One region of the Kineococcus aurantiacus genome, then DNA from elsewhere that is predicted to be linked to it. Evidence: riboswitches for the same ligand, from Rfam matches in the RefSeq annotation. Region 1 holds a riboswitch; each other region holds the start of a gene.

What was found. A riboswitch is a leader RNA that binds a small molecule or an ion and turns the genes downstream of it on or off. The one in region 1 is predicted to bind S-adenosylmethionine.
Region 2: it holds a riboswitch for S-adenosylmethionine, as region 1 does, so the genes downstream of both, BJ968_RS27155 (putative leader peptide) here and BJ968_RS22510 (MFS transporter) in region 1, are expected to answer to the same signal.
Region 3: it holds a riboswitch for S-adenosylmethionine, as region 1 does, so the genes downstream of both, BJ968_RS18850 (O-acetylhomoserine aminocarboxypropyltransferase/cysteine synthase family protein) here and BJ968_RS22510 (MFS transporter) in region 1, are expected to answer to the same signal.

Annotation. Positions count from the first base shown of each region.
Region 1 is NZ_JACCBB010000001.1:4,730,921-4,737,622, reverse strand. It holds gene BJ968_RS22520 (multicopper oxidase family protein) at 1-597, shown strand, start outside; gene BJ968_RS22515 (TetR family transcriptional regulator) at 729-1,352, shown strand; gene BJ968_RS22510 (MFS transporter) at 1,720-3,084, opposite strand; SAM riboswitch class IV at 3,138-3,247, opposite strand; gene BJ968_RS22505 (hypothetical protein) at 4,094-4,390, shown strand; gene BJ968_RS22500 (iron ABC transporter ATP-binding protein) at 4,681-5,439, opposite strand; gene BJ968_RS22495 (iron chelate uptake ABC transporter family permease subunit) at 5,436-6,497, opposite strand; gene BJ968_RS22490 (iron chelate uptake ABC transporter family permease subunit) at 6,487-6,702, opposite strand, start outside.
Region 2 is NZ_JACCBB010000001.1:1,251,293-1,257,994, forward strand. It holds gene BJ968_RS05970 (FAD-binding oxidoreductase) at 17-1,387, opposite strand; SAM riboswitch class I at 1,513-1,599, shown strand; gene BJ968_RS27155 (putative leader peptide) at 1,607-1,687, shown strand; gene BJ968_RS05975 (ABC transporter substrate-binding protein) at 1,790-3,469, shown strand; gene BJ968_RS26380 (ABC transporter permease subunit) at 3,473-4,450, shown strand; gene BJ968_RS05985 (ABC transporter permease) at 4,447-5,295, shown strand; gene BJ968_RS05990 (dipeptide ABC transporter ATP-binding protein) at 5,305-6,702, shown strand, end outside.
Region 3 is NZ_JACCBB010000001.1:3,929,218-3,935,919, reverse strand. It holds gene BJ968_RS18865 (FtsX-like permease family protein) at 1-716, shown strand, start outside; gene BJ968_RS18860 (antibiotic biosynthesis monooxygenase family protein) at 737-1,042, shown strand; gene BJ968_RS18855 (LLM class flavin-dependent oxidoreductase) at 1,063-2,373, opposite strand; gene BJ968_RS18850 (O-acetylhomoserine aminocarboxypropyltransferase/cysteine synthase family protein) at 2,373-3,668, opposite strand; SAM riboswitch class I at 3,800-3,889, opposite strand; gene BJ968_RS18845 (NtaA/DmoA family FMN-dependent monooxygenase) at 3,963-5,270, shown strand; gene BJ968_RS18840 (TIGR03560 family F420-dependent LLM class oxidoreductase) at 5,326-6,192, opposite strand; gene BJ968_RS25935 (DUF3253 domain-containing protein) at 6,233-6,652, opposite strand; gene BJ968_RS18830 (ABC transporter substrate-binding protein) at 6,660-6,702, opposite strand, start outside.

The sequences.
Region 1 (6,702 bases):
CTCCTGGCCCCCGGTGAACGCGCCGAGGTGCTGATCGACACCACCCGGGCCGGCACCGTGGGAGTGCAGGCCCTGCCGTACTCGGTCTACGGGCCCGGCGGTGCCACCAGCGAGGAGCGCACGCTGGCCGTGCTGCAGGTTCCCGCCGGTCTGGCGCCACTGCCCCTGCCGCAGCAGTTGCTGCCGCTGCAGCGCCTCGACCCTGCCGCCGCCGTGCGCACCCGCCGCCTCACCCTGGGCGCGGACGGCCACGGGGCCTACACCCTCGACGGGCACACCTTCGATCCCGACCGCGTCGACATCAGCGCCCAGCTGGGAACGGTGGAGGTCTGGGAGCTGGTCAACGAGCACACCACCGACCACCCCTTCCACCTGCACAGCTACCCCTTCCAGGTCCTCCAGCGCGCCGGGACCCCCGAACCGTTCACCGCCTGGCGCGACACCGTCAACGTCCCCGCCGCCTCCACCGTGCGCATCGCGGTGCCCTTGCGCGGCGAAGCCGGCCGCACCGTCTACCACTGCCACATCGCCTCCCACGAGGACCTGGGCATGATGGGCGTCCTGGACGTCCGCGACCTCCGGGAGGTCCGGTCGTGAGGCCACCCCTCGGCTCACGACGGCTCCTGGCGGGAGGAGCCCGGCGGGCGAGGACGACCCGCCGGGAGCCGCCGGTTGACTCGCCTCGTACATTAGTGTTCAATCAATCACATGCTGTCCCGGAGCGCCTCGTGAGGTCCACCGCCGAGTCCCAGCGCGCCCGCGCCACCGCCAGCGCCGTCCGGGTGTTCGCCCGCACCGGGTACCACGCCACCCCGGTGACCTCCGTGGCCGCCGAGGCCGGGATCTCCGCGGCCTACGTCTTCCGGTTGTTCACCGACAAGCTGGGGCTGTTCGTCGCCGCCTTGGAGCACTGCTTCGAGCAGGTGCGCGCGGCCCTCGACGAAGGCGCCGAGCAGGCCACGGGAACCTCCCCCGAGGAGGTGCTCGAGGCGATGAGCGTCGCCTACGCCCGCTTGGTCGCCGACAAGGACCTGCTGATGCTCCAGGTCCACGCCCAGAGCGCCTGTGACGTACCGGAGGTGCGGGATGCCTTGCAGGAGGGCCTGGCCTCGGTGGTGCGCCTGGTCCAGCAACGTTCCGGGGCCGATGACGCGGCGGTGCAGCGCTTCATCGCCTACGGCCAGTTGTGCCACCTCATCGTCACCTCCGGCCTCGACGGGCTGAACACCTCCTGGGCCAAGGCCCTGACCACGGGCATGACGCACGTGGAGCCGACCCCGGCCCCCGGCCCGGCCCGGGCCCGGCGGGCACCGGTGGCGCGCACTCGAAAGACCGCACCCGCATCTGCCTGACCCGCTCCCCGGCCCGGAGCACCGGACTCGGTAGGGGCGGACGGGTACCGATCGACCGAGCCCCTGCGGCCGACGGAGACGCTCAGCGCCGCGAGGAACTGCTGCGCCGCAGCCGCCGTGGACCGGGAGTTCTGCGCGGAGACGAGGTTGCGGTCCACGACCACAGGGCTCGACCACGCCGGGCCGGTCTCCACGGGCCGCCTCCCACGCGCGCAACCGGAACTCGACGACGCACGGAGCCCGGTCGCCGAGCCCACGCTGCTGTTCTTCCTCGTCGGTGACGACGGTCGGGCGACGCCCGGATGGCCGACGCGCTCTGCGCTGCGGGGGCGCCCGGGCCGGTCCCGTCCGGCCCGGGCGCTGCGGGTCACACGCCGGCGGTGGAGGCTGCGCGGTCGAGCTCCAGGTCGCCGAGCGTCACGCCCCGCGCCTCGTTGCCCTTCACCCACCACGTCACACCCGCCGCCGCACCGATCATCCAGAACGCGGCGAGCAGCACGAACATGGAGGTCACGGAGAAGACGACTGCGACCTCGGCCAGCAGGACCTGCCCGACGACCGCGCCCATCCGCCCCACCCCGACCGAAGCGCCCACCCCTGTAGCACGCAGGTGGGTGGGGAACTGCTCCGAGAACGTGGGGTAGGCCGACACCCAGGCGCACGTCGCGAAGAACGCCGCAACCGTGAACGACGCCAGGACGAGCCCACGCGAACCGGTCGAAGCCGCCGCGGCACACCCGAGCATGCTCAGCGCCGCACCGCTGTAGCTGATGACCACCGAGGGCCGGCGGCCCAGGGCGTCCAGCGCCCACGCGACGAGCACACCGCCGGCCAGCGCTCCCACGTTGGCGACCAGGAAGTACCAGGGCAGCGCTGCGTCGGAGATCGGTACAGCGCCGGAGGCGGAGGAGAAGACGAAGACGCTCATCGCCGTGAAGAGGCCGTAGTAGCCGGCAGCCTCGGAGAAGTCCAGAGCCATCCCGAAGAAGAGCTTGCTGCGGTGGTGCTTCCACAGTTCGGTCAGCGCGCCTCGGCCACGCCGTCCCGAGGGGGGCAGCACGTAACCGTCGGCGCTGGTCTGGCCGGTGATCGCGACGACGACGGCGTCTGCCTCGGCCAAACGCCCGCGCGAAGCCAGCCAGCGCGGAGACTCAGGCACCAGACGCCGGGCGAGGAGACCGTAGACGGCGCTGACCACACCGAACAACAGCGTGTACCGCCAGGTCAGGCCGAACGTGGAGATCACCAGGATCGAGACGAGGGAGGAGAGGATCCCGCCCAGGGCCCAGAAGGTCATCACCAGGCCGTTGCTGCGACCACGGTTGCGAGCGGGGGTGAACTCCGAGATCGCCGAGGTGATCGCCGAGTACTCACCCCCGACGCCGAGCGCGGTGATGAAGCGGAACAGCATGAACACCTCGTAGGAGGGTGCTGCGGCACTGGCGACCGCGGCGAGGGAGTACACCAGCAACGTCGCGACGAAGAGGCGTTTGCGCCCCACCCGGTCAGCCAGCCAGCCGAAACCGAGGGCACCCACCGCGATGCCGAAGAACCAGACGACGTTGATCGTCACCGCCTGGTCGGCGCCCAGACCGAACTCCGACTGGATGCCCGGGATGACTGAGCCGATGATCTGCACCTCGAAGGCGTCGAGCATCCACCCGATGCCCAAGGCCGTCGCGATGCGGGTGTGCGCCGGTCTCCAGCGCGTGTGGTCGAGCCGTGCCGCCATGGGGTCCTCCGTGCCGTAGCCGAGGCACCGACGGAGGCAGGAGTCGCGGCAGGTGCTCGTCCTTACCCGCGCGCCGGCGCAGGTCAGGTCATCACCCGGGGCACCCCACGACGAGGAGGGTTGCCGCCCAGCAAGCCGGGGCTCGTCGCTGGGACTCGTGACCGAGCAGGAACCTAGCCAGCTCAAGATCTCGTTGTCAACGACTCCGGCGCCGCCCCGGTCCTCGAGCGATCCCGGCTCAACTCGTGAGCGCACGTCCTGCCGGGCAACAGCATGCGGGCAGCGGCGCGTGGCACCTCTGACGCACCCCTCACGCAGGCCCGGGCCCACGTGGTCACCGGTCGACGTCCGAGTTCCTGGACCACGGGAGCCGCCCGCGCCGCGCGCCCGTGCCGACGCCCTGCTTCCCCGTTGCGGCGGCACCGGTGCCGACCTCGACCACTCTGAACGGCACCGGTCGCGAACGCAGGGTCACGACGCTGCCTCCGCCTCCCCACGGCCGAGCGGGCTCGCTGAGGCCAGCCCTCGCGCCCGCGTCCCTCGCAACCGGCACTGCGCGGGTGCGCATCCGCTGGGAGTGCGAAGTGGGCACTGCTCGCCCTCGCGCTCCCGGCCACCGCGATGCTCAGGGGCTGCGCCACCAGCAGCGACGACGACGGCCCGCGAGGACTGCTCCTGCACGGCCCGCTCGTCGCCTCGACCGGCCACGGCGACGCCGCGTCGGCCGCCCGGACCGGGGCACCCTCATCCGTGACGGTGCGTGCCTGCTCCTCGCGACCCGCCCGGCGGAAGCCCTCAAGTCAGTGACACCTGATCCCGAAATGGTTAGCAAGTGCTCCACCAGACAGCTAGTCATCGGAGGGTTGCCATGTCGCTGCGCGTACGCCCGAGGCTCACCAAGGGCACTCCCGACGCACTCCCGACCTCGTCCGCTGCCACGACGCCGTCGTCAGCGACCACGCCCGCCCCCGACCCCGGGCCGGCACGCTCGTCCTGCCCCGACGAGCGGGTGGGCGACGTGGAGCGGGCAGCTGCGCTGCGCCGGGCGGTGCAGGACCACGTGGCCGCCGGCGCGGTGGTGCAGCACGCCAGTGCGCACCAGGCGGTCCTCACCTGCCGCGAGGCGACCGCGCACCGCCGGCACGCCCTCGCCGCGGTGTGCACCCTGGGGGCGTGGCTGCCGTTCTGGGCCGCCCTCAGCATCGCCCGGAGCCGCCGACGCCACAGCGTGCAGCTCGTCGTGGACGCCTGCGGCGTCGTCACCTCCCGCACGCTCGGGCCGGCCCCCCGCCCCGGCTCCAGGTGACCCCGACGCCACCCCGGTGATCCCTCACCACCACGACCGCAGCCTCGGCAGCGGTGGTCTGCCCACCGCCACGACGCAGGCGGCGGGTCAGCTCGGCCTCGACGCGCACCTCCGACGTGTCGCTCTCCAGCGACAGCCTCGCCCGCCCCGACACGCAGACTTTCGCGCCCTCGCTCAACAGCGGTCCCGTGCAGCAGACGAGCACTGTCTGCTGCCGCTGGAGACGCCGGGTTCGGGGAACCACCGCTCACCCACCCGTCGCGATGACTGCTCCACGACCCCCCGCGACGTCAGCGGTAGTACAGCGCCACCGGTCGTCCGTCGACCTGGCGGATGTCGACGGGGACGTCGTAGACGGCCTCGAGCACGTCCGGGCGCATCACCTCCCCGGCGGCGGCATCGGCGACGACACGACCCTGCCGCACCGCCACGATCCGGTCCGACCAGGTCGCGGCGAAGTTGACGTCGTGCAGGACCACCACCACCCGCTTGCCCAAGTCGTCGGCCATCGTGCGGACCAGGCGCATGGTCTCGGCCATGTGCCGCAGGTCGAGGTTGTTCAGCGGTTCGTCCAGCAGCACGTACCGGGTGTCCTGCGCCAGGACCATCGCGATGAAGGCCCGTTGGCGCTGGCCCCCGGACAGCTCGTCGAGGAAGCGGCCACGCAGCCCGTCCAGCTCGAGGTGGGCCAGCGCACGCTCGATCTGGTCGTGGTCGGTGCGGGTGAGGCGACCGCGGGAGTGCGGGAAGCGCCCGAACTCCACCAGGTCCTGCACGGTCAACCGGGCCGCGACGTGGTTGTCCTGCCGCAGCACCGCCAGCGTGCGGGCCAGCCGGGCCGAGTCGGTCGAGGCGACGTCCATCCCGTCGACGCTGACCCGCCCGGCGTCGGGCGCCACCAGTCGGCTGATCACGCCGAACAGGGTCGACTTGCCCGCCCCGTTGGGGCCGATGAGCGAGGTCACCCCCTCGGCCCCCAGTTCCAGGTGCACGTCGTGCAGCACCGTCTGAGCCCCGTAGCGCTTGGTGACACCGTGCAGGCGGATCATCGGGCTCCCTTGCGCAGGACGAGGTGGAGGAAGAACAGCCCGCCGGCGAACTCGATGGTCGTCGACAACGTCGCTCCCAGGGAGAACACCCGCTCCAGGACCAGCTGACCGCCCAGCAGGCACAGCAGGCCCAGCAGCACGGCGCTCGGCAGGGTCCACCGGTGCCGGAACGTCCCGGCCACGCTGTAGGCCAGGTTGGCGACGATGAGGCCGAAGAACAGAACCGGGCCCACCAGGGCCGTCGAGGCGGCCACCGTGGTGGAGACCACGGTGAACAGCGTCATCACGACACGGCGGTGGTTCACCCCCAGGCCCGTGGCGTTGGCCTGTCCCAGGACCAGCACGTCCAGGACCGGCAGCAGGGGCACAAGCACCGCCAGGCTCACGAGCACCAGCACCCCGGTCAGCACCAGCAGCGTCTCGTCCGGGCGGGTCAGGGAGGCGAACATCGCGTCGGTGACCACCTGGAAGTCCAGCGGGTCCAGCATCCGCTGCATCCACTCGGTCAAGGCGCGGAAGAACGTGCCCAGCACCAACCCGACCAGCAGCACGAGGTGCAGGGACCGGCGCTTGCCGCCGAACAACCAGGTGAACAGGAGCACGCTGAAGGCGACCATGACGACGACCTGGACGACCCACAGGGTCACGACGTCGGCGCCCAGGAACGCCGCGGACCCCAGGGAGAAGACCACGAACGTCGAGATCAGCGCGTAGAACGCGTCGAAACCCAGGATGGACGGGGTCAGGACGCGGTTCTGGGTGATGGTGTGGAACACGACGGTCGAGACTCCGACCGAGACGGCGACCAGGAGCATCGCCAGGACCGTCAGACCGCGCAGGCGCAGCGCGAAGGCCAACGAGCCGGGCACGTCGGTGAACAGGTAGAGCGCCACCAGCGCCAGGACCGCACCGGCCAGGACCGACAGCCGGACCCCCGGCCGGCACCAGGTGAGGCGCAGCCGGCTGCCGCCCGCCGTCCCGGTGCGGTCCGTGAGTCCGGCCGCCGCGCCGGCGCTGCCGGGATCGGCGCCGGTGCCGGTGCCGGTGTCAGTGGGCACGGGTCCCCCTGCGCAGCAGCAGCCACAGGAACACCCCGGCGCCGACGACGCCCACCACGACGGACAGCGGGATCTCGTAGGGGAAGCGCACGAGCCGGGCGACCACGTCGCAGCCCAGGACGAACGCGGCGCCCAGCGCGGCCACCCAGGGCAGCGACCGGCGCACGTTGTCCCCGACCAGCAGGCTGACCACGTTCGGGACGAC
Region 2 (6,702 bases), 3.5 Mb from region 1:
TGTCAATCCCCCGCCCTCACAGGGCCTTGCCCGGGTTGAGCAGGCCCAGCGGGTCGAACACGGCCTTGATGCCGGCCTGCAGCTCGCGCACGCGCGGGGCGAGCTCGTCGGCCAGCCACCGCTGCTTGGCCGTGCCGATGCCGTGCTCGCCGCTGATGGTCCCGCCCAGGCGCAGCGCCGTCGCGACCACCTCGTCGGCGGCCGCCTCCAGGCGCTCGGCGGCACCGGGGACCTCGTCGGCGAACAGCAGCGGGTGGAAGTTCCCGTCCCCGGCGTGGGCCACCGCGCGCACCGAGACCCCGTGCGCCGCACCGATCCTGGTGATCTCCCGGTGGAACTGCCCGATGCGCGAGAGCGGGACCGCGACGTCCTCGCCCACGGCCAGCTCGTCCTCCAGCGGACCACGGCCGGTCCGGCGCAGCTCCCAGTGGAACTCCGCGTCGTCGCCGTGCAGGCGGCGGGTGCGCCCCCCGGCCCCGGCCAGCGCCGCCTCCACCTCGGCCGCCTCGGCCTCGGCCCCGTGCCCGTCGGTCTGCACGAGCAGCAGCGCGTCGCCGTGGGCGGCCAGGGACGTGCCCGAGTGGGCGTCGACGTCGCCCAGCGTGGGGCCGTCCAGCAGCTCGACGACGGCCGGTCGCGCCGTCCCCGCCGTGATCGCCAGCAGGCCCTGCGCGGCCGCGTCGACGGAGTCGAACCAGGCCGCGACGGTCTCCTCCCGGACCGGCCGGGGCCGCAGCCGCACGGTGATGCCCACGACGACCCCGAGCGTCCCCTCCGAGCCCGTGAACAGCCCCACGAGGTCCAGCCCGGTGACCCCCTTGATGGAGCGGTGCCCCGTCGAGACGAGGGTCCCGTCGGCCAGCACCACGTCGAGGGCCAGCACCGACTCGCGGGTGACGCCGTACTTGGCGCACCGCAACCCCCCGGCGTTGGTGGCGACGTTGCCGCCGATGCTGGAGACGCGCCAGCTCGCCGGGTCCGGGGCGTAGCGCAACCCCAGCGGCGCGAGCGCGGCGTCGAGGTCGGCGCCCAGCACGCCGGGTTCGACCCGGGCCACCTGGTCGGCGGGGGCGATCTCGAGGATCCGGTCCAGCCGCTCGGTGGACAGCACGATCCCGCCGGCCACCCCGACCGCTCCGCCCGACAACCCCGTTCCGGCCCCGCGCGGCACCACCGGCACCCGGTGCCGGGTGGCCCAGCGCAGCACCGCCTGGACGCCCTCGACGTCGGCGGGGCGGACGACGGCCAGGACCCCCGCGGGGGCGTCGACGCGGGACCGGTCCGTCACCTCGTGCGCGGCGAACCGGACGTCCACGGCACCCGGGAGCGCGGCGTCGAGCTCGGCCAGCGGGCCCGTCAGGACGTCGGGGAGCAGTTCGGTCGTCATGGGTTTCTCCGATCGGGTGGGGACCTGGAGCACCCGGGGTCGTCACGGGTGCGGTGGGGGGAACACCATCGCACACCGGGGCGGGCGGGAGATTGACGACGGCTGAGAACTCTGCCACGCTCCCACCACCATCCAGAGCGGCTGAGAGACCTGGCTCGACGACGCCGCAGCAACCTCCTTCGGGAAGGTGCTACCGCCAGGACCGATGGAGGAAACCTGATGCGGTCCCCGCTGTTCCTGACGACACGTCGCCACGTCGACCTGTTGCGCCAGTCCAGCGCGCTCCCACCCCGGCGCTGAGCCCCCACCGCGGACCGGCGACCGGCCGCGGCCAGCACCCTCCCCGCCGCGCCGGAGACACCCCGGGCGGTCCACCCCGCACGTCCGAGGAGCCACGTCCCCATGTCCAGCAGCACGTCCGGCACCGGAGCCGACAAGCACCACCCGTCCCGCCGCACGGTCTCCGCCGCCCTGGGAGCGGGAGCCGTCGGGACCCTGCTGTCCGCCTGCGGCGGCGGCGCGTCGGGCGCGGACTCCGCGTCGGGCTCCGGGAAGGCGAAGCAGGGGGGCGACATCGTCTTCCTCATCGACTCCCTCGGCGACACCTGGATCCCCGACAACAGCGCCATCTCCAGCTTCCAGGGGAACGTCTGGGGGCACGTCACCGACAAGCTCGTGTACGTCGACGGCGAGGGGGAGGTGACCCCGTGGCTGGCGGAGAAGTGGGAGCAGAACGAGAACGCCACCGAGTTCACGCTCCACCTCAAGAGCGGCGTGACGTTCTCCGACGGCACCGCCCTGGACGCCGCGGCCGTCGTGGCGAACCTCGACTACTGGGCCAAGGGCCAGGCCGACAAGGGCGTCAACCCGATCGGCCTGTTCCCCAAGACGTACCTGCAGGCCTCAGCCGCCGACGCCTCGACCGTCGTCGTCGAGTTCAGCGCCCCGACCCTGGGGTTCATCCCCACGCTGGGGTACCACGGGTCGATCCTCATCTCCCCCAAGACGATCGCCCTGCCGACCGAGGGCCAGGCCGACCTCTCCCAGGTCAGCGGCTCCGGCCCGTTCACCGTGAAGAGCTGGAAGGAGGGCGACAACGTCGTCCTCACCAAGCGCGCCGACTACGCCTGGGGACCGCAGGCCCTCGGCAAGACCGACGCCGCCACCCTCGACACCATCACGTACAAGATCGTCAAGGAGAGCTCGCTGCGCACCGCGAGCCTGCAGTCCAACCAGGCCGACGTCGTCTTCAACGCCACGCCGCAGGAGCTCGACGGCCTCAAGGGGGCCGGGTTCACCGTCGCCACGCCGCGCTACCTGGGGTTCGTCCACGGCTACCGGCTCAACGCGTCCGTCGCGCCCTTCACCGACGTCCTCGTCCGCCAGGCCTTCCAGCACGCCGTCGACCGCGACGAGATCCTCTCCACCGTCTACACCAGCGACTGGAAGAAGGCGGAGTCCTTCATCCAGTCCAACGTGCCCGAGGCGACCGACCACTCCGCCGAGTTCACCCACGACGCCGCGAAGGCAAAGGCGCTGCTGGACCAGGCCGGCTGGGTGGCCGGGGCGGACGGCAAGCGCAGCAAGGACGGCCAGCCGCTGGCGGTCACGCTGTTCCCCAACCCCTACCTCGTCACGTCGCAGGCGATCGACGAGCTCGTCGCCCAGCAGCTCGGCGCGGTCGGCTTCACCGTCGACCTGCAGACCTTCGACGTCGTGACCTACGGCCAGCGGGTCACCGGCAACAAGACCCTGTCGAACTACGAGGTGACCCGCAGCTTCATCGACGTCGGCACCGTCGCCAGCATCCTCACCAGCGCCAACAAGGGCGAGGACTGGTTCGGCCTCGGCGAGAGCGACCAGACGCTGAACCAGCTGCGCGACGACGTCGCGGGCGCGGTCGACGAGGACGCCCGCACCACCTCGGTCGACCAGCTGCAGCAGTACGTCCTGGAGCAGGGGCTGTTCATCCCGCTGGAGCAGATCGTCCAGCGCATCTACGCCTCCCGCCCCGACCTCAAGGGCGTCAGCTACAACGGGGTGGCGTACGCGAACTTCTACACCGCCCACCTCGAGGGCTGAGCCGTGCGCGGGTACCCGGGTTTCGCCGCCCGGCGCGTCGGCCAGGCCGTCGTCGTCGTCCTGCTGGCGTACGTCGCGACGTTCGTCGTCATCAGCGTGCTGCCCGGGGACCCGGTCACGAACACGCTGCGCAACCCCGAGAACGGGTTCACCGAGGACCAGATCGCGCGCATCGTCTCCTACTACGGGCTCGACCGGCCCGTGCCGGTGCAGCTGTGGGAGTCGCTGTCGCGGTTCCTCACCGGTGACCTCGGGGTGTCGCTGCGCAGCAACCGGCCGGTGTCGGAGTCGCTGCTGGAGGTGCTGCCCTCGACGCTGACCCTCGCCGGCGCAGCCCTCGTGGTCGCCGTCGTCCTGGCCGCCGCCATCGCCGTGGGCACCCAGGTCCTGCCCCGCGGCGCCGGCCAGGGCGTGCTGCGCTCGCTGCCGTCGCTGTTCCTGTCGGTGCCGAACTTCGTCATCGGCCTCGTGCTCATCCACGTGTTCGCGCTCCAGCTGAGCCTGTTCCGCATCATCGAACCCGACTCGGCGTGGGCGACGACGTTCGCGGCGGTGGCGCTGGGGATCCCCGTCTCGGCGCAGCTGGCTGAGGTGCTCATCGCCGGGCTGGACCACGAGTCGCGGCAGGAGTACGCCGCGGTGGCCCGCTCGCGCGGGCTCGGCCGGGGCCGGCTGCTGCTGCGGCACCTGCTGCGGCCCAGTTCGCTGCCCGTGGTCACGGTCCTGGCCCTGACCGTCGGGGAACTGCTGGGCGGCGCCCTCATCACCGAGACGATCTTCGGGCGCGCCGGCGTCGGCAGCCTCGTGGAGTCGTCGGTGACGACGCAGGACCTGCCCGTGCTGCAGGCCGTCGTGTCGCTGGCCGCCGTCGTGTTCGTCGTGGTGAACCTCGTCGCCGACCTCGTCTACCCCCTGCTGGACCCCCGGGTCCGCACCCCCCGCAGCACGGTCGTCCCCCGCGAGGAGCTGAGCCCGGCATGAGCGGCACCATCACGGCCACCCGGGCGCAGACCCCGGCGATCACCCGCGGCTCGGCGTTCCGCGTCCCGCCGACCGTCGTCCTGTCCTTCCTCGTGCTCGCCGTCGTCGTGGCCTGGTCGCTGGCCCCGGGCCTGTTCACCCACCAGGACCCCGTCAACGGCGTCACGGCCGACAAGCTCCTGGGTCCCAGCGCCGCGCACTGGTTCGGCACCGACCACCTGGGCCGCGACGAGTTCTCCCGCGTCGTGCACGGGACGGCCAGCTCGGTCACGAGCGCGCTCGTGGCCGTCGGCATCGGCGTCGTCGTCGGCGGGCTCGTCGGGCTGCTCGCCGGGTTCCTCGGCGGCCTCGTCGACGTGGTCCTGGCCCGCGTCGTCGACGTCCTGCTGGCCATCCCCAGCTTCCTGCTGGCCGTCATCGTCGTCAGCTCGCTGGGGTTCCAGACCATCAACGCCGCCATCGCCACCGGCGTCTCCGCCGTCGCGGTCTTCGCCCGCGTCATGCGCTCGGAGGTCCTCAAGACGCGGCGGTCGGTGTTCGTCGAGGCCTCCTTCCTGCAGGGCGGCTCGCGCACGCACGTGCTGCTGCGGCACGTGCTGCCCAACGCCTCCCGCACGGTACTGGCCCTGGCCGTGCTGCAGTTCGGCCTGTCCGTCCTCGTGATCGCCGGCCTGGCCTTCCTCGGCTACGGCGACCCGCCGCCGGCCTCCGACTGGGGCTTGCTCGTCTCGGCGGGCAAGGACTACCCGACCGCGCCGTGGCTGGTCTACGCCCCGGCGGCCGTCACCATCGCCACCGTCCTGTCCGTCAACCGCATCAGCCGCTGGCTGCGCGGCACCGACTGAGGAGATCCCGTGAGCGAACCCCTGCTGCAGGTGCAGGACCTGTCGGTGGCCTACGGCCGCACCCGGGTCGTGTCCGACGTCTCCTTCGAGATTCCCGTGGGCGGCAGCCTCGCCCTCATCGGCGAGTCCGGGTCGGGCAAGTCGACCATCGCCCGTTCCGTCCTGCGCCTGCTGCCCCGCCACCAGGCCCGCGCCTCCGGGGCCGTCCGGCTGCACGGCACCGACGTCCTGTCGATCCCCGAGCGCCGGTTCCGCCCGTTGCGCGGGCGCACCCTCGGGTTCGTCCCGCAGGACCCGGCGACCTCGCTCAACGCCGTGCGCCGCATCGGGTCCCAGGCCCAGGAGGCCGCGGCCCTCACGGGTGAGCGGGACCGTCGCGCGCGCCGTCGCGCCGTCCTGGACGTGTTCGAGCGGGTGGGCCTGCCCGACGCCGAGCGCGTCTACGACGCCTACCCGCACGAGCTGTCCGGCGGGATGCTGCAGCGCGTCCTCATCGGGCTCACCGTGCTGCCCCGACCGGACCTGCTCGTGGCCGACGAACCCACCAGCGCCCTCGACGTGACCGTCCAGCGCCGCGTCCTGGACCTGCTGACCGGGCTGCGCACCGAGCTGGGCATCGGGTTGCTGCTCATCACCCACGACCTCGCCGTCGCCGCCGAGCGCACCGACCGGATCGTCGTGCTGCGCGAGGGCCGGGTCGAGGAGGCGGGCCCGACCGCCCAGGTGTTCACCGCCCCCCGCTCGCAGTACGCCCGCGACCTGCAGGCCGACGTGCCCGCCCTCAACCCGGACCGCTACCGAGGGGACCGGGTCCCCTCGCCGGGGCCGGCCCGGCTGGAGCTGCGCGGGGTCACCAAGACGTTCGCCACGGGCACCCGCGCCCTGGACGACGTGTCGTTCTCCGTCCCCGCCGGCACCACCCACGCCCTCGTCGGGGAGTCCGGGTCCGGCAAGACGACCGCGGTGCGGGTCCTGCTGGGCCTGGAGCAGCCCGACGCCGGGCAGGTGCTGGTCGCCGGGGAGGAGGTGCAGGGGCGCTCGCACGCGCAGCTGCGCGGCACGCGCCGGCACCTGCAGCTCGTCTACCAGAACCCCTTCACGTCGCTGGACCCCACGTGGCGGCTGGACGCGCTCGTGCGCGAACCGCTGGACCGGTACGGGATCGGCGACCGCGCCGAGCGCGAGCGCCGGGTGGCGCACGCGCTGACCGCGGTGGGGCTCGCCGAGCACCTGTGGCGGCGACGGCCGACCGCGCTGTCCGGCGGGCAGCGCCAGCGCGTGGCGATCGCACGCTCGCTCGTGCTGCGCCCCGACGTCGTCGTCCTCGACGAGCCGACGTCCGCGCTCGACGTCTCGGTGCAGGCCGACATCGTGGAGGTCCTCGTGGCGCTGCAGCGGGACCTGGGC
Region 3 (6,702 bases), 800 kb from region 1:
CCGGCCTCACCGACGGCGCGCGCCTGACCCTGCACCGCCAGGACGAGGCGACGGGGGCCGCCGCGGGCCCGGGGGTCGAGCTCACCGTGCGGGTCGCCGCGCGGTCCTCGGCCGGGGCGGGCGTCACCGCGGCCGACGCGCGCCGGCTGGCCCCCGGCGCCGTGGCGACGGGGATGTGGGTCCGGCTGGCCGACGGCGACCCGGACGCCCAGGCCGCCGCGACCGACGACGTCACCGAGGCCGTGACCCGGACGCTGCCGGCCGCCGAGGTGGCCGGGATCGCCTCGGTGCGCGGTGCCCTGGACCGGGTCCTGACGACGATGCTGCTCGTGGTCACGGGGCTGCTGGCCGTGGCGGTGGTCATCGCGCTGCTGGGGGTGGGGAACACGCTGGCGCTGTCGGTGGTGGAGCGCCGGCAGGAGTCGGGGCTGCTGCGGGCGCTGGGGCTGACCCGCGGGCAGCTGCGGGCGGTGCTGGCGTGGGAGGCGCTGCTGGTGGCGGGGGTCGCGGCGGTGCTCGGGGTCGTGCTGGGCACCGGTTACGGCCTGGCCGGGACGGCGTCGGTGCTCGTGCGGGAGACGCCGGTGCGGCTGAGCGTGCCGTGGGCCCAGGTCGCCGGGATCGTCGTGGTGGCCGCGGCGGCCGGGGTGCTGGCCTCGGTGCTGCCGGCCCGGCGGGCCGCGAACACCCCGCCGGTCGCCGCGATCGCCGACTGAGGGTCTGCGAGGCTGTCGGCATGGCTGTCGTGAAGATCAACGCGATCGAGGTGCCGGACGGGTCCGGCCCGGAGCTGGAACGCCGGTTCGCGCACCGGCTGGGTGCCGTGGAGGGCAGCCCGGGGTTCCTCGGGTTCGAGCTGCTGCGTCCGGTGGCGGGTGAGACCCGCTACTTCGTCTACACCCGGTGGGAGACCGAGGAGGCGTACCAGGCGTGGGCGGGCGGCGGCGCCCGCGACGCCCACGCCGGGGAGCGGCAGCGGCCGGTCGCGACGGGCGCCTCGCTGCTGGAGTTCGAGGTCGTGCTGGGCGCCGGTCCCGCCTGAGGGCGGGGCCGGCTCCCGGCTCAGAACTCGAACAGGTTGCCCCGCAGCCCCCCGCCGCCGTACCCGGACCGCAGGACGCCGCGGCGGCGCAGCACGGGCACGAGGTCGTCGAGGAAGCGGTGCAGCGTCACGGGGTGCAGGTCGCCCGAGAGCAGGAACCCGTCGTTGCCCGCGTCCTCGCCGAACTCCTCGACGAGGTCGGCGAACTCCTCCGCCGTCCCGACCAGGCCGGACCGGTCGGCCAGCCGGCCCTTGCGGGCCTTGCGGGTCAGCAGTTCCCGCAGCGGGGCGTCGGGGGTGTCCCCGCGCAGCGCGGAGATCGTCCCGAGGGAGACGTGGTCGCCGAACACCGCCGGGTCCAGCGGGCGGTCCAGCGGCAGGGCGGTCAGGTCGGTCTCCAGGTCGCTGGACCAGTGCAGCGCGACCTCGCGCAGGACGTCCTCGCCCGGGTGCGCGGAGGCCTCGACGACGCGGTCGGCCTCGGCGGCGCTCGCGACGAGCTCGGGTTTGACGACGAGCAGGACGCGCACGTCGGAGGCCTTGCGGCCCGCCAGCGCGGCCGCGTCGAGGACCCTGCGCCGGTACTCGCGGACCCGGTCGACCCGCAGGGGCGCGAGGGCCAGCTGCACGTCCGAGCGCGACCCCGCGAACCCCAGGCCCCGGGGCGACCCGCCCGGGGAGACCAGGACGGGGTCGCCCGAGGAGAACGGCAGGGCGTTCAGCGGGCCGTCGAGGCGGAAGTGCTCCCCGCGGTGGGCGAAGGCGTCGATGCGGGTGCCGTCGGCGAACCGGCCCGTGACGGGGTCGGCGACGAGCGCCTCGGGGTCCCAGCTGTGCCACAGCCGGCGGACCACGTCGATCCACTCCTCGGCGCGGTCGTAGGCGACGTCGTGCGGGACGGGGTCGAGCCCGACGTGCCGGGCGCTGCCGGTGTCGGTGACGAGGTTGATCCCGAACCGGCTGCCGGACAGGTGCTGCAGCGTCGCGGCCTGCCGGGCGGCGAGGTACGGCGGGGTGATCCCCGCGTTGACCGTCGGGACGACCCCGAGGTGGGTCGTGGCGGCGAACAGGTACGGCGCCAGCAGCAGCGGGTCGTGCTTGGGGCCGCCGTAGGCGGCGCGCACCCGCAGGTCCAGGGTCTGCGGGTTCCCCAGCGAGATCGCGTCCTCGACCACGACGAGGTCGAACCCGGCCCGTTCGAGGTCGCGGACGGCGTGGGCGTACAGGTCCGGGCGCGTCCAGTCGTCGTTCCACGCCTGGTAGTCCCGTCCCCAGCCCTGCGGGCCGAAACCCCGGGAGAAGAAGTAGCCGAAGTGCTGCAGGCGTCCCATCAGGCCGCCGCCCCCTCGCGCTCGCGGGAGGCCACGAGGGCCTGCTCCAGGTCCCCGAGCAGGTCCTCGGGTTCCTCCAGCCCGATGGACAGCCGCACCAGGCCGGGCCAGATCCCGGCGGCGAGCCGTTCGTCCTCGCTGCGGTGGGCGTGCGTGGTGCTGGCGGGGTGGATGACCAGGGAGCGGACGTCCCCGACGTGGGTCATCCGGGTGAACAGCTGCACGGCGTCGACGAACCGTTGGGCCGCAGCGCGTCCACCCTCCAGCGTCACGGACAGGACCGCCCCGGTGCCGCGCGGCAGCAGGCGGCGGGCGACGTCGTGGGAGGGGTGCCCGGGCAGCCCGGCGTGGTCGACGCCGACGACCTCGGGCCGGGCCTGCAGCCAGCGCGCGACGGTCTCGGCGGTCGCGCTCTGGCGGCCCACCCGCAGCGAGAGGGTCTCCAGCCCCTGCTGGACCAGGAAGGCGTTGAACGGCGAGATCGCCGGGCCCAGCCGGGAGGCGACGACGGAGCGGGTGTGCTCGACGTAGGCGCGCTGCGGGCCGTGGCGCTCCACCCAGCTCATCCCGGCCAGGACGTTCGCGGGGTCGGTGAGGTGGGCGAAACCGCTCCAGTCGAAACCGGTGCCGGTGACGACCGCGCCGCCCAGCGCCGAGCCGTGCCCGGCGAGGAACTTGCTCGCCGAGTGCACGACGACGTCGGCGCCGTGCTCCAGCGGCCGCAGCAGGTAGGGCGTGGCGAAGGTGTTGTCCACGACGAGCGGGACGCCGTGGCGGTGCGCGACGGCGGCCACGGCCGGGACGTCCAGGACGCTGTTCTTGGGGTTGGCGACCGACTCGGCGAAGAACGCCCGGGTCGTCGGGCGCACGAGCCGCTCCCAGTCCCCCGGCCCGGCGGCGAAGTCGACGGCGATGCCCAGGCGGGCGAAGTTGTCCAGCAGCAGCCCGCGCGAGCCCTCGTAGAGGTCGGCGGCGGCCACCACGTGGTCGCCGGCGCCGAGGATCCCCAGCAGGGCGACGGTGATCGCGGCCTGGCCGGTGCCGAGCAGGATCGCGTCGGTGCCGCCCTCCAGGACCGCCAGGCGGCGTTCGACGGCGGCCGTCGTCGGGTTGCCCATGCGGGTGTAGACGTAGCCGTCGTCCTCGCCGGCGAAGCGGGCGCGGGCGTGCTCGAAGTCGTCGAAGACGAACCCGGCGGTGAGGTGGACGGGCGTGACCCGGGAGCCGGTGACCGGGTCCGGTTCGGCGCCGGCGTGGACCTGCTGGGTGGTGAAGCCGTACGGGGCGTGCGTCATCGCGGGACCTTCCTGGGGCGGAGCGGGGTGGGGGCGGATCGGGCGGTCAGGCCCGACACGTCGTCCCGGCGCTGCGCAGGAGGTCGACGACGAGGCGTCGCGTGAGCGGTTCGATCGGCACTGCGGGTCCCTCCCCATCGGTCCTGGCGGGAGCACCTACCCCGGCGGGGCGGTTGCTGCGGCGTCGACGAGCCAGGTCTCTCGGCCGCTCTGGATGGCTCTCCCAGTGGACGGCACGGCCCCGACCCGTGTCAAGCGCTTCACCGGATCGGGCGCGGGGTAGCGTGCGCGGTCGTGATCCTCACGGCGATGGTCTTCTACCCCGGCGGCGAGCACCTCACGAGCTGGCGGCTGCCGGGTGGGCGGCCGGACGAGTACGTGAGCTTCGGGTACTACGAGCACTTCGCGCGCACCGCCGAGCGGGCGGGGTTCGCGGCCGTGTTCTACGCCGACGAGCTGTACGTGTGGGACCGGTTCGGCTCCGGCGTCGAGCACGTCGCGAACGTGCGGCCCGAGCCGTTCGGCCTGCTGGGGGCGCTGACCCGCAGCACCGAGCGGATCGGCCTGGTCGCGACCGTCTCCACGACGTACAACGAGCCGTTCCACACCGCCCGGCAGGTCGGCACCCTGGACTTCCTCAGCTCCGGGCGGGCCGGGTGGAACCTCGTGACGTCGGCCAGCGACGAGGAGGCCCGCAACTTCGGGCTGGAGCGCAACCTGGACCACGCCGCGCGCTACCGCCGCGGCGCCGAGTTCGTCGAGGTCGTGCACGGCCTGTGGGACAGCTGGGACGACGGCGCGATCCGCCCCGACGTCGCCTCGGGCCGCTACGCCGACCCGGCCGGGATGCACGTGCTGGACCACGAGGGGGAGTTCTTCCGGGTGCGGGGCCCGCTGAACCTGCCCCGCCCGCCGCAGGGCCGTCCCGTGCTGTTCCAGGCCGGGTCCTCCGAGGACGGCCGGCGGCTCGCGGGCCGGCACGCCGAGGCCGTGTTCGTGCCGGGCTCGGCCCCGCTGCCGGGCGCGCGCAGCCTCTACGAGGACTACAAGCGGCGCGCCGTGGAGAACGGCCGGGACCGCTCGCACCTGCTCGTGCTGCCGGCCCTGTCCCCCGTGCTGGGCGAGACCCCCGCGCGCGCCCTGGAGCGGCTGGAGGAGATCGAGGCGCTGACCCCGGACCGGCTCAGCCTGGACTGGCTCTCGCACCACCTGGGGGTCGACCTGTCCGACCGGCCGCTGGACGAGCGGTTCGAGTTCGACTTCAGCAGCGGGTCGAACCAGGTGCAGACGGTGTTCGAGGGGGTCCGCAAGCTCGTGGACCGCGAGCGGTTCACGCTGCGGGAGCTGTACCGGGCGATGCTGCGCCGCCGGTTCCTGCCCGGCACCCCCGAGCAGGTGGCGGACTGGATGACCGAGCGGTTCACCGGCGGCGCGGCGGACGGTTTCACCCTGGCGTTCTCCTCCCTGCCCACCGGGCTGGAGGAGTTCGCCGAGCAGGTGGTGCCGCTGCTGGTGCGACGCGGGGTGCTGGCCCCGGAACTGCCCGCGGCGACCCTGCGGGAGAACCTCGGCCTGCCCGTGCCGCCCAGCCGCTACCGGTGAGCCGCTACCGGTGAGCCGCTACCGGTGAGCCGCTACCGGTGAGCCGGGGGGCCGTTCAGGCGCCCAGCTCGGCCAGCCGCGGGACCACGGCGTCGCCGAACCGCTTGACGCTGCCGGGTTCGAAGTAGCCCCGGAACCCGCCGTGGACGTGGGTGACGCCGAGCGCGGCCCACCCGCGGGCCTGCTCGAGGAACCCCTCGACGTCGTCGGGGTCGGCGACGGCCATGACGGTCTTCTCGATCTCGTCGTAGTCGCGGCCGAGGTCCTCGCAGTGGGCCCGCAGGACGTCGAGCTTGCGGGCGATGTCGTCGCCCCCGAACAGGTTGCAGGCGTCGGCGTACTGCGCGACCAGGCGCAGCGTCTTCTTCTCCCCGCCGCCGCCGATGAGGATCGGCGGGTGCGGGCGGCGCAGCGGCTGCGGGCTGTTGAGGGTCCGGCCGAGCGCGTAGTGCCGGCCGGTGAAGGGTTCCTCGGAGTCGGACCACATCTGCCGGCAGATCCGCAGCGTCTCCTCCAGCCGCTCGAAGCGCTCGGCGGTGCCCGGGAAGGGCAGGCCCAGGCCCGTCGCCTCCTGCTCGAACCAGGCCGCCCCGATCCCCAGCCACGCCCGGCCGCCGGAGAGCACGTCGAGGGTGGTGACGAGCTTGGCCAGGAGCCCCGGTTCCCGGTACGTCACCGCGGTCACCCAGGCGAGCAGCTCGACGCGCTCGGTGCGGGCGGCCAGGAAGCCCAGCGTCGTGTACGCCTCCAGCATGGCCCGCTCGGCGTCGCCGATGGGCGGGATCTGCCACAGGTGGTCCATGACGCTGACGCTGCGGAAACCGGACTCCTCCGCCTCGCCGACGACCCGCAGGAGGTCCTCGCGCAGGGCGGCGGGGCCGCCGGGGTTGGTGAAGTCCGAGACGTGCAGGCCGATGCGCACGGGGTGCTCCCTCGTTCGGTGCCGGTGGTCCGGGGCGAACCTACGCCCGCCCCCCGCCACGCCGCACCCGGATCGGTCCCCGGGCCGTGGAGGGGTCCACGACCCGCCCGCCCTGGGTGATCTCGGCCTCCCCCGCCGCGACGAGCCGGCGGGCGGCCGAGCGGGCCGGTTCCCGCAGCTCCTGCCAGTCCGCGCCGCCGACGGCGCGCGCGACCTCCTCGGGGTCCACGGTGCCCGCGGGGCCGCGTTCGTCCAGCAGCCGGCTCAGGGCCGCCTGGAGCGCGCCGTCGACGCCGGCGGCCGCCTTGGCCCGCCGGCGGCAGGCGTCGGAGCAGTACCGGACCTGGTCCCAGTCGCGTTCCCACTTCTTGCGCCAGGTGATGGTCCGCCCGCAGACGGCGCAGTCCTTGGCCGGCGGCGGGGCACCGCGACGTGCGCCCTGGCCCGCTCCACGACTCACCGCCGCCTCACCCCGCGATCGCCGCGTTCGCGGCGTCCTGGGCCCGCTTC